Regions from separate parts of the Colwellia sp. KU-HH00111 genome, predicted to be linked through region 1. Evidence: predicted binding sites of a transcription regulator. Region 1 holds the regulator's gene; each other region holds the start of a gene.
What was found. The regulator sigma-54, encoded in region 1, starts transcription at its own class of promoters, with help from an activator protein. The targets are predictions, from matches to a motif close to GTTGGCACGNNNNTNGNNT.
Positions count from the first base shown of each region.

Region 2: the regulator sigma-54 is predicted to act here: its motif matches at 2,218-2,236, upstream of ABXG98_RS16435 (FimV/HubP family polar landmark protein).
Region 3: the regulator sigma-54 is predicted to act here: its motif matches at 2,446-2,464, upstream of ABXG98_RS02475 (FlgO family outer membrane protein).

Region 1 is NZ_BAABWO010000005.1:43,438-47,729, reverse strand. It holds gene rapZ (RNase adapter RapZ) at 1-779, opposite strand, end outside; gene ptsN (PTS IIA-like nitrogen regulatory protein PtsN) at 859-1,311, opposite strand; gene hpf (ribosome hibernation promoting factor) at 1,330-1,617, opposite strand; gene ABXG98_RS10460 (RNA polymerase factor sigma-54) at 1,663-3,180, opposite strand; gene lptB (LPS export ABC transporter ATP-binding protein) at 3,273-4,034, opposite strand; gene lptA (lipopolysaccharide transport periplasmic protein LptA) at 4,031-4,292, opposite strand, start outside.
Region 2 is NZ_BAABWO010000010.1:81,193-85,484, reverse strand. It holds gene ABXG98_RS16435 (FimV/HubP family polar landmark protein) at 1-2,119, opposite strand, end outside; gene ABXG98_RS16430 (aspartate-semialdehyde dehydrogenase) at 2,465-3,484, opposite strand; gene ABXG98_RS16425 (4-phosphoerythronate dehydrogenase) at 3,527-4,292, opposite strand, start outside.
Region 3 is NZ_BAABWO010000001.1:565,608-569,899, forward strand. It holds gene ABXG98_RS02455 (UvrD-helicase domain-containing protein) at 1-268, shown strand, start outside; gene ABXG98_RS02460 (hypothetical protein) at 341-700, shown strand; tRNA gene ABXG98_RS02465 (tRNA-Arg) at 1,005-1,081, opposite strand; gene ABXG98_RS02470 (flagella assembly protein FlgT) at 1,159-2,334, opposite strand; gene ABXG98_RS02475 (FlgO family outer membrane protein) at 2,570-3,226, shown strand; gene ABXG98_RS02480 (LPP20 family lipoprotein) at 3,246-3,710, shown strand; gene ABXG98_RS02485 (flagella synthesis protein FlgN) at 3,739-4,170, opposite strand; gene flgM (flagellar biosynthesis anti-sigma factor FlgM) at 4,192-4,292, opposite strand, start outside.

The sequences.
Region 1 (4,292 bases):
AGCTCTGCAATATATACCGAGCGATGTTTACCACCAGTGCAGCCTATAGCAATAGTGACATAACTTCGGTTGTTACGCTCTAAATGAGGTAACCAAGTCATCATAAAGCTGTTAATTTGCCAGATGAACTTAGTGACTATCGGTTGACTAGCAAGAAAATCTTGTACTGGTTGCTCTAACCCTGTGTGAGGTTTCAATTGTTTATCCCAGTGCGGATTAGGTAGAAATCTAGCATCGAAAACATAATCAGCATCGGTTGGAATACCATGTTTAAAGCCAAAAGATTCAAAAACCAGTACCATTGAGCCTGTTTTTTTTCCTAAAATCCGCTCTCTTACTAAATCAGCTAACTGATGAGGACTTAATTGACTGGTATTAATATATAAGTCGGCCTTGGTAGAAATAGGGGTAAGCAGTTTTTTTTCTAAAGCAATAGCTTGATCTAAAGGAATATTCTTTTTAATTAATGGGTGTAAACGTCGAGTTTCGCTAAAACGGCGAATTAAATCATCATCATTGGCATCTAAAAACAATGTGGTCACTTCAACCGCATTAGGTAAATAGGCGATGATATCTAAAATATCGCGCGGATCTTTAGGCAGGTTACGCACATCTAAACTTACCGCAACATTTTCGTAATCATGAATAACTGTGTGGGTTAATGCAGGTAGTAAATTTACTGGAATATTATCTACACAATAATAACCTAAATCCTCTAACACCCTTAAAGCGACAGATTTTCCTGAACCTGAGCGGCCACTAACAATAATTAGTTTCATAGTGGTGAGATCCCAGAGTTGAGTTTATTCACTGAAAATATTGGTGTTTGTGCTCTAGGTAAAGTCATGTATTGCTAACTTATATTGTTTGTTGGATAAGGTTAAACATCTCTTGTTTGTTAGTACATTTGCGTACTTTCTTTGCCGTTTTACGTTCACTAAATAGTTTAGCAATACTTTGTAAGGTTTCTAAATGTTCTTGGGTGTTATCTTGAGGAACAAACAGACAAACGAAGATATCAACCGGCTTGTTATCTATGGCATCAAAATCAATAGCGTGCTCAGTCGTTATGAAAACTGCAATTGCCTTGCTGGTATTGTTTAAGCGGCCATGAGGAATGGCAATGCCATTGCCAATACCGGTACTCCCCATTTTTTCTCGATTAAGTAAACTGTCAAGCAAATCACCGGGGCTACTATCGCCTAATTCATTGGCTGCAAGTTGGCAAATTTGTTCGAGCAGTCGCTTTTTACTGCTTGCTGGAACTGCACATTGAGTACAGTCCAGCGTTAAGATATCTTGTAATGTCATAATTAAATAAGAAGAAAACTAATGTTGGGTTATTTTGCCTTTGTATTTGAGTACTTGGCGATCTAATTTGTCAACGAGGGTGTCGATAGAATTATACATGTCTGTGTTGATGGCTGAAGCATGAATTTCAGTGCCTTTTAGGTGAATAGTTGCTTCGGCTTTTTGATCTAATTTTTCAACGGTTAAGACAACATGCACATTGTTAATATGGTCGAAATGTCGCTCTAATTTGGTCAACTTGGTATTCACGTATTCGCGTAACGATGAAGTGATTTCTACATGGTGTCCGGTAAGGTTAATTTGCATAATATTGATCCTTATTTACGTAAATTTAGAAAATATAAACACAGTTTATAATAAACTCTTACGTTGATTTGACGGTGGTATAGACAAAGATTCTCTATATTTGGCTATGGTTCGCCTAGCAACGTTAATTCCCTGCTCGGCCAATAATTCGGCCATTTTACTATCACTTAGCGGTTTAGCAGGTATTTCCGCTAAAATGAGTTTCTTAATTAAAGAGCGAATAGCCGTCGATGAACACTCGCCACCATTTTCAGTGCCAACATGACTAGAAAAGAAGTATTTTAATTCAAAAATTCCTCTGGGCGTATGCATGTATTTTTGGGTAGTCACCCTAGAAATAGTTGACTCGTGCATTTCTACAGCTTCGGCTATATCATTTAGCACCATAGGTCGCATAGCTTCTGCACCATGCTCTAAAAACCCTTGCTGTCGTTGTACAATACAATTAGACACTTTTAATAAGGTGTCGTTGCGCGATTCTAAACTTTTAATAAACCACTTGGCTTCTTGTAAATTGGCGCGAATAAATTGGCCATCGTCACTGGAAGACTTAGTTGTTTTGGTCATCGCTGCATATTGCTGGTTTACCGATAATTTAGGTGCAGTATCAGCATTTAATTCGACAACCCATCGGCCATTTTTTTTCTCAACCGTGACATCAGGTATCACATATTGATCGTCACTTTTAATGACAGTATCACCAGGGCGCGGGTTCAAACTCTGAATTAAGCGCATGACTTCTCGTAATTGCTCTTCTTTTAATTTAGTTTTGCGCATTAATTGACGGTAGTCACGGTTGCCTAATAAATCAATATGCTCACTGATGATTAGCTTACTTTCGGCTAAATAAGGCGTGTTTGGTTCAAATTGATTCAATTGAATGAGTAAACAATCGGCAATAGATCGAGCGGCTACGCCAATGGGATCGAATACATTAATACGCTTTAAAACCGCTTCAACTTCATCAAGTTCAAGGTCTTCTATACCAACGCTATCTAAAATATCTTCGCTGGAAACGGTTAAATAGCCCGCGTCATCTACGGCTTCAATAATGGCGATAGCGACAGCACGGTCTGTTTCTGAAAAAGGTGTAAGCTCCATTTGCCATAACAGGTGATCTTGAATTGAATCAGTGGTTTCGCCTTGGTATGTGTAATCTTCTCCGGGGCTACTGACGGCGCCGGTATTTGACACACCAGCACTGTAACTTTCTTCCCAGGTAGTATCAATGTTTAGCTCTTCAGGAATATCATTTTTTTCCATTGCTTCGGTGGTGCTGATTTCATCAATGGTGGCACTAGCCTCTTCACTGCCGTCATTGGTATTTTTGTCGGCGGTTGAAACCGTTGCAGAATAAGCTTCTTCTAGATTATCAGTATTATTATCGGCATCATTATCTGATGCTTGCTGATCATTAACCTCAAGCAAAGGGTTATTTTCAAGCACTTCTTGAATTTCTTGTTGAAGCTCTAACGTTGATAACTGCAACAGCTTAATAGCTTGTTGCAGTTGTGGCGTCATGGTGAGTTGTTGTCCTATACGGAGCTGCAGAGTTGGGCGCATCTACCTTATATACATCCTATTCATATTGTTTCTTTTATTAACTATGCTCGCTTAATAGTAAGCATAGCCTAAGTTTGTAGTGTATGTGTTAACTATAACGTGAATTGTTCACCAAGGTATACATCTCTCACCTGCTGATTTGCAAGAATTTGATCTGCATTGCCTTGTGCAATAATTTCACCATGGCTAACGATATAAGCATGTTCACAAACATCGAGCGTTTCACGAACATTATGGTCGGTTATTAAAATACCGATACCACGCTCTTTAAGGTGAATGATAATTTTTTTTATATCGCCAACCGAAATGGGGTCAACCCCAGCAAAAGGTTCATCAAGTAGAATGAATTCAGGCTCTGCGGCAAGTGCGCGAGCTATCTCTACTCGCCTTCTTTCACCACCCGACAAACTCATGCCTAAATTATCTTTAATATGGCTGATATTAAACTCTTCTAATAAATGTTCCAAATGTTCTTGTCTGTCTTGTTCGCTAAGGCCTTTTTGCGTTTGTAAAATGGCCATAATATTGTCAGTAACGGTCAGCTTTCTAAAGATTGAAGCTTCTTGAGGTAAGTAACCAATGCCACGACGAGCGCGTTCATGCATTGGAGCAAGGGTAACATTCTCATCATTGAGAATGATTTGACCGTCATCGTTGGGCACTAAACCAACTATCATATAAAAAGAGGTGGTTTTACCTGCTCCATTGGGGCCTAACAGCCCGACAATTTGTCCGGCATTAACCGCTAGACTGACATCTTTCACCACGGTTTTACTTTTATATGATTTTGATAATCCTTGGGCAATTAAGGTCGACTGCTTATCATTACGCTCAGTATTATTTGTTATCGTCATTGCTTTTTCTTGCTTTGTTGCGCTTTTATTTGGGCGGGTTGCAAAATGGTAGTTACCGATTCGTTATCACTACTAATGGCTTCTAGCTTTTCACTAGATGTATTGTACGTTATGGTTTCACCAGTAACTTGACTACCCGCTTGCTTAACGAGGGCATTACCAGAGACCGTAATGATATGCAGTTCTGGCTGATATTTTATTTCATTGGCTTGTAAGCTAATTAAACTTCCATCTTCTAGTTGTTGTTTGAAGAGTGCA
Region 2 (4,292 bases), on a different contig from region 1:
ATAGCGCATCAATATCATTTGGATCCGTGATTTCTGTTTGCGCATCTGCTGCTGGCTCAGGTTCAGCCTTTGCAGCAGGTGCTTCATCAATATTCATTGAATCTAATAACGCATCAATATCATCTGGATCAGTGATTTCTGTTTGCGCATCTGCTGCTGGCTCAGGCGTTGGCTCTGGCTTTGCTTCTTGTTTAGGCTCAGGTTTAGCCTCTGGTTCAGCCTTTGCAGCAGGTGCTTCATCAATATTCATTGAATCTAATAACGCATCAATATCATCTGGATCTGTGATTTCTGTTTGCGCATCTGCTGCTGGCTCAGGTGTTGGCTCTGGCTTAGGTTCTGGCTTAGGTTCTGGTTTAGGCTCAGGTTTAGCCTCTGGTTCAGCCTTTGCAGCAGGTGCTTCATCAATATTCATTGAATCTAATAGCGCATCAATATCATCTGGATCCGTGATTTCTGTTTGCGCATCTGCTGCTGGCTCAGGTATTGCAGGTGTATTAACTGAGTCAAATAAAGCGTCAATATCATCAGGATCCGAGATTTCAACTTGATCATCATCAGTTGATTCCTCCTGCGCTGCTTCTTCATTGGCATTAATCGAGTCTAGTAATGCATCAACATCATCAGGATCTGTCACTTCAGCATCGGCTGTTTCTTCTGCTGATTCATCTATTTTTAATTCATCAATATCTACTACTTCTTCATCGACTGCTGATAATAATGAATCCAGATCATCTTGATCTAACTCTGGCTCATCTTTATCATCGTCCTCAGCAGCAAGTTCATTTACTTCAGATAACAGTGAATCTAAATCATCTTGAGCAACTTCACCTGCGGCGAGCGCTTCATCCTCTACATCATTAAGCAGGTCATCCAAATCATCTTGGCCGACTTCACCACCGTCTAGTGCATCATTGTCTTCATCAAGTAAAATATCATCTAAATCATCAAGATCATCTAACGCGTCATCGTCACTTTCATCTAAGTGAATCACATCATCGTCATCTTCAAGCAAGTCTACGGATAAATCATCATCTAAAGAGAGTTCTTCGTCGACTGAAAGCTCTTCATCTTTTGATTCTTCGGTTGGTGCGGCTGATTTTTCAGTGTTGTCCTGAGCTTTGGTTTCAGAGGCCTTTTCTGGCGGTGTTTCAAGGGGTGCTTCTACTGATATCTCTGGTGTATTGGCAGCGGCTTTGCGTTTTCTATAAATTAGCGCAAAAATAAGCAATATTAGTACCGCAGGTAAAATAGCTAATAATGCGGTAAACCAAACGCTAGAAAAGATATTGTTTTTTTCAAGTTCAGCCTGTTGCTTAGCAAGTAACAACTCTTGTTCCCTTGCTTGTGCTTTGGCAAGTAACGTTTGTTGTAACTTGATCATATCATCCATTTGAGCTTTAATTTCTTCGCTCTTAGCCACTTCCTTTTGCATTACACCTAACTGACTATTAAATGATGATAAACGCTGACGTAATGCTTCATTCTCCTTTAAAATGGCTTGTAAACCATCAATAGAATCTGAAACATCTTTTTGAATACTTTCTAAACGAACTTGTTGTTTATTATCAATTTTTTCTAATTGATCATTTATTTCGACTTTGACAGTATCTAAGTCTTTTTTATTAACACTGTCGACAGGGGCTGAGTTCGAGGTTTTTCTTTTAGGTAATTTTTTTTGCCATGCTTCATCATCTTTTTGAGATTTTTGCTGAGCCACACTGTCATTAATCGACATCATGCGGTCAAACGATGGGATCTTTAAGTACTGTCCTTCCACCAGATGATTAAGGTTACCTTCAACAAAGGCATTTGGATTTGCTTGATACAAGGCTTGCATCACTTGATAAACAGTTAAACGACTGTCAGGGCGAACCGTTAACGCGATTTTCCATAGGGTATCCCGCGTATTGATTGGACCATAGCGCTCATAGGGAAAAACATCGCTACTTTTAGGGCCTCGCATGCGTACGCCACGCTCTTGAACAGGAGTTTCTTGGGCAAACGCCGGCAAACTAATACTTATAACGCTTAGCGAAATAATACCAGTAGTAAGCATGCTAGCTATTGATATGCTAAGAACAACCTGCCGTAGGCACAGGCGTAATAATTTTTGCATCAAAGTTCCCTAATTATTATTTTTTTACAAAATTAGCTAATTGTCAGTTATTTGACAAAATTAAGATGAAAGATAACGGCACAAATCATTATAAGTTAAAGCAAAATTCATTCCACCTTTAACTCTCTCAGCTTACACAGACTGCTAGACGACCAGTAAATCATACCAAATTCAAAAAAAATATCTCAATTTTTTACACGTTAAAAACAAAAAACTCGCAATTAACACTAGTTATCTAATGTTAACGGCGAGTTTGATATTTTCTTAAGTAGTGCTAGTGAGTTTTTTATTTTAAAATTCAACTATATTAGCAATACTGAAATGACGGCTGAATTAAGCTAAAGCCTAGTTTAAATACTCTTTTATTAATAGCTCAGCAATTTGTACACTATTTGTTGCCGCTCCTTTGCGAACATTATCGGCAACAATCCACATGTTAATACCGCAGTTATGGCTAATATCTTCACGAATACGGCCAACATAAGTCTCATCTTTACCGCTAGCATCGCCAATTTGAGTTGGGAAATCTTCGTCGTTATGACAAACAACAATTCCCGGAGCCTGTGCAAGCAGTGCTTTAACTTCTTCAGCAGAAATAGGAGCATTAGTTTCAATATGCAACGCTTCACCATGGCCAAAAAATACCGGAACACGTACAGCAGTTGGGTTAACTAATACATTGTCGTCACCTAATATTTTTTTAGTTTCCCACACCATTTTCATTTCTTCTTTGGTATAACCGTTATCAAGAAAAACATCAATTTGAGGAATAACATTAAAGGCAATTTGGCGAGAAAAGTTTTTCGTCTCAACCGGCTTACCACTTAGTAGATCAGCTGTTTGTTTTGCTAACTCATCCATGGCTGCTTTACCACCGCCAGAAACTGATTGATAGGTAGATACATTTACGCGACTAATTCCCACGGCATCATAAATAGGCTTTAATGCCACCATCATTTGAATGGTAGAACAGTTTGGGTTAGCAATAATATTACGATTACGGTATTCAGACAGTGCCTGTGGATTAACTTCTGGCACAACAAGCGGAATATCATCGTCATATCGAAATTCTGAGGTATTATCAACGACAATACAACCTGCATCGCCTGCAATTGGTGCATATTTAGCTGACGTTGCGCCACCTGCTGAAAAGAAACCAATTTGTGCGAGGCTCCAATCAAAGTTGTCAGCATCAAGTACTTCAATGCTTTCACCATTAAAGTCAATAAACTCACCTGCCGAGCGAGCGCTTGCTAATGGGTATAATTTATTAATTGGGAAATCTCGTTGCTCTAGAATTTCAATAATGGTTTTGCCAACTAACCCAGTTGCGCCAAGTATGCATACGTCAAATTTCTGTGCCATGTTCCTCTCTCTTTTATGTGATATTTGTATTACACGTAAAACCTAAGCTTTACTAAAACCTAAGCGATGTGGCACATCACTTAGGGCGTTGGATAACAAGGTTACCTGCACCGCTGAAAATTCCCGTCGGATTGGGTAATTTTTTCTCAGGTTATCAAAACCCTGCACTGATAATTGTTGACGAAATATTGCATCGTCTCTTCTAACATCGTAAACCAATTTAACTAACTGGTTTAGTACTATTTGATTAAATTCTTGAGTTAATTCTAGCTTAGATATACTGGCTATGGGCAAAAGATCAACCAACTTAGTTTTTGGTTCAATTTTACTATGGCAACATAGTGCCTGATAAAGCATTTCAGTGCCACGAGATTTTCCTTCTAAGCTATAACCAGCAATGTGTGCAGTTGCTATTTCGGTATGCTCAATCAGAGGCATTAACACCTCAGGCTCACCTTCCCAAACGTCAAGCACAACTTTTAAACCATGACCTTGCTGCTTTAGAGCTAATAGCGCTTGATTATCAATAACTTCACCGCGACAGGCACTGATTAATATTTGTTTAGCTGTTAACTTATTTAATCGAGTTTTATCAAGCAAGTGGTAGGTTGGGTGCTGCCCATCCAACACCTTTGGTACATGTAACGAAATGACATCACAATTAAGTGCTTCATCTAATGAAACAAACGCTCGATTATCATTGGGATCTTGCTCAAGGATCGGATCACAAATTTTGTATTTTATACCTAATGCGGTTAGTTTCTCACTTAAACGCGTTCCGGTATTACCACCACCAACAATGCCAACA
Region 3 (4,292 bases), on a different contig from region 1:
TCTAGGACATGATTTTGGAGGAACGCATCAAGGAAGGAACAAATTTAAAAGCTTTTTTGAACATATTCAGCTTGATCAAAATGAGCAGGATGAAAGGCTAAATCTTACAGACTATAAAGAAAATTTTGAAAATACCAAAAACTTGATTTATGTCGCTTGTTCTCGTGCAGCTAAAGATTTGAGACTTCTATATTTAGACGATGTGGATGAAATAAAAAATGGAATTGAGCAAGTATTTGATACTTGTGAAGAATGGCAGCAACCTTGATTTTAAGAAAAAACAATTGGAAATTGGATTACAAAAATTACGTGTTTTAAATTTATTAAATAAGGGAAATCAATGAAGGATTCAACTAGAGCTAGAGTTGCAGCAGCCGTCGGTGCAGCGTTTAAAGAAAAAAGTATATCGTCTGTTTATGATCATACTACAGGCAATCATAATAATATTTCAGCAAAAGTTACTAATGGTAAATTGAACGGTTTTGATTACTCTACTTCAAGCAATTTTTCTGGCGGTAGTAAGAAAAAACTAGATTTTTTCGATTATGACACATCCGCTCATGTTCAACTTAAATTGGAGGGCAAAAAGTTCTCTGGATTTGATTACCATTCTAGTCAACATTTTTCCGGAAATATTAATGGGCAATCGATTTCTATTTATGATTATCAAACGGGACAACATTATAACTACAGTGTTTAGTCATAATATTGAAATGAGTATAAAGATACTCTATATCAAAAACAGTTAATCTTCACAACCTACATGACCACATAGAGTCTACATAAGTTACTTGTGATACGGTAATTAACTGAATTTTAATGAGATTAACCTTATCTGTATATAATAAGCTGTCAGCAAGTTAATTTTCTCAAAACAGCTTATTAGAAAGATCCCTTCCACAAAGCCTTTCCTAATTATGAATAAATCTGCTACATATATGCTACATAATTATTTTTATAGTATTTTTCTTAGGTGTGGTTTTGTTTTAAGTTATTGATTTTTATGGCGCCCTTGAGAAGATTCGAACTTCCGACCTAGCGCTTAGGAGGCGCTTGCTCTATCCAGCTGAGCTACAAGGGCATCATTTTGAGGTTGGTTATTGTATTGTTTTATCATAATAAAGTTAAGCATTAATCTGTAATACTTAACTTTATTTATTAATATCGTACGGCAAGGTCGTTGACCTGAATATTATCTAATAAACGGTTGTTAAGTGTTTTTGCAGTGGCGCTCTGCTTGGTTAGTTGGGTTACTTTTACCTTGTAAGGACTAACATCATAACCTGGGTAGCTATTTCCTTGGGTACTGGTAAAAGTGCGGCTATGTAATAGTGAAAATTCATCACCTATTTTTACGCCATGATGCTGGCCTAAGTTAATGGTGATTTGATTGCCATTAACTTGCACTATTTTCCCTTCACTTGGCTCACACATAACATTTTCGTCTATGTCTTTAACCATGGTATCGAGTAGTGAACCTATCATTGTGCCATAATCACTTTGCCAAAATACGCTGGTATTAACATCGACACTTTTTCTTTTGTTAAAGTCCCATACTGTGGCGTTATGATAATTGCCTTGCCAAACTTGTTCTCCGCTTAAGCCATTATAGAGATAAAGTGTCATATCAAAGTTTCTAGGATAAGTACCTTGCTTCCATACTTTCCAAGCATTAGTTCTGTTTTTCCCAAAAGAGAGATCATCAATTTCACTGAAAAGTACATATTGACTATCGGTAGTATCAGCAATTGATATAGCTAATTGTTTAATTTTGTCTTCAGCGAAACTCGCATTTAAGCGAGAAAATTGAGTAGCACTTTTGAGCAAAAGTTTACCTTTACTGTAGCTGCTTTTTATTGCCAACTTTCTATTTAATTGGTTCATAACTGCTGCATCTAATCGGTATATTTTGCCAATATTAGCATGCTCTCTTTGGGTTAAATGACTTTTAGTAATAAGAATGGATTTTTTATAATCTAACGCAAAACATTTTTTTTCTTGGGGAAAAATATCTGCACGCACGGTAACACTGATCATATTATTGCTATGGAACTCATCAATCAGCTCAATCGAGTTAACACTGCCGCTGGCGCGAATACTAAGTTGGTCTTGAGTTAATAAGCCATTGACCACTTGTTGAATACTAGAAACACTTGCCCCAGCTACCAACAGCGCTTTCTTTAAGGCATTTTCCATTGCCTTTGTTCGCGCTATTTCAACGGAGTCTTTGTCTGTTGAAGCATGCCCCTGCGCTTCATACCATTGTGCATGGCAGTTAGTGTTAACAACCAATAGCAAGGTAACTAATATAGCAGTTTGTATAATTGTACGCATATTTTCTCTCATAAAATGAAAAGCCAACTGTGGGCTACAACTTGGGCTACAATAATTAGAATGCACAATTTATGCCTGATTAATTTGACACGGACAATAAGACTATAATTAATTGGCTTGAAATGTGCATTGGTTATCAGCAACAATCAGTAATCAATAACCTAATACACAAAGTTGTCAGTGCTGTTGCTAAGCATTTCTTTAGCATTAACATTGGGCTATTAAGGGGAACATCATGAAAAAGTGGCTTATACCATTGCTTATTCCAACACTTTTATCTTGTAGTTTAATCTCAAGCGAAGAAAAAGAAGATAATTTTTATAAAGCTAAGCAAATTAAGCAGGATAAGATAGATACCTATAACCTTCCTAAACACGCGATCAATGATGTGGTGAAAGGCTTAGCCTATCAAATGCTTGAAAGTAGTGCCTTTGTTAACGCTAAAACACCTGTGGCTGTGGCTTCTTTTGTCAACTTGAAAGATCTAGAATCAACAAATTGGCTCGGCAACCAAATAGCTGAAAACTTTGTTCATGAGTTGCAACGTCATGGTTTAGTGGTTATCGATTATAAAGCGACAGGGCATATTCGTGTTACTAAAGAAGGTGATTATGTTTTTAGTCGAGATTGGAAAGAGTTGCCAGAACGTCAGATTATTGACTACATTGTTGCTGGCACAATGATGGAACAAAAAGATGGTATTATCATTAATGCACGTATGATTGGCATTCAGTCGCATGTTGTTGTTGCCACTGCACAGTCCTTTATTCCTAAATGGGTTATCGGCGAAGAAAAAAGTAAAAATAGAAATGTGAATATTAAAGATGGCATGATCATTAGAAGTAATGAACGCTTACTTGAAAATCAACGTGCTGTTGAAATTCAAAACTAATTGAGTAGGTGAAATTAAGATGAAATCATTAATTAACATCGTTATTGTGGCTATTAGTTTGGTGTTAGTGAGCGCTTGCTCTAGCGTTTACGACAAGCACATACAATGGCAAACAGTGCAGCCTGAACACTTTCCGGTTATTAGCGGTATTGGTCATGCGCCTATTAGCTTACAAAAATCAACGAATAAAACGCAGCGGATGTTAATGGCCATTAAAGCGTCAAAAATTGCCGCATATGTTGAGCTAGCTGAACAAGTATATGGTCAACAGGTTAATAGTAAAACGACCATGGCTGATATGTTAATAGAAAACCAAGCGTTAGCTGCCTCGGTTCAAGGGTTAATTCGTGGTGCAAAAGTAGTGAAAAGTTATCCTGTCGGTGATACTTATACAACTGAGCTCAGGTTAGACTTTAAAGATGTTTATGAAATATATCTGGCAAGTGTTAATCGTAAAGAAATTAAAGCAGTGCAATACTTTTAAACATTGCAATAACTGTGGGCTTTAGTGACTAGGCTTTAATACCAATTGACTTATTACTGATGGAGGTTTTACCTTTACTATCATAAGTCATAGTGTTATTTGAAATGCTTTTTTGTAGCATATTCTTAAAGCGATTTATCGCGATTTGACTATTATTAATGATTTGACCGTTTACTTCATTTTGTTGCTTACACTCATGTAATAAACTAATAATACGAGTGACTTGTTCACTGTGCGTAGGTTCTTCCTTTAACTGCTCAAGCGAGGTGTAATGACTAATCTCTTTATCGAGTTGGTTAATTTTAGTTAAAAGCGCTTCTTTATCAGCAGATGCTTGTTCAAGTACCGAAAGATCACGGTTTTTTAATATCTCAAGCTCATTACAAAGCAATCCATTAAGGTTGGTTAACTCCATTTCTTGACGGGTGAGCAATGACGATATTTTATCAGCGTCTTTCATAATTTAGCCTGTCGCCTTCAGTTAATCTTCAAGCAGATCAAATTCATAAGTAAGCATGTTTTTCATTAACTTTTCAGCATCAACTTTGTACTCGCCAGAAGTAATCGCTTGTTTAAGTTCAT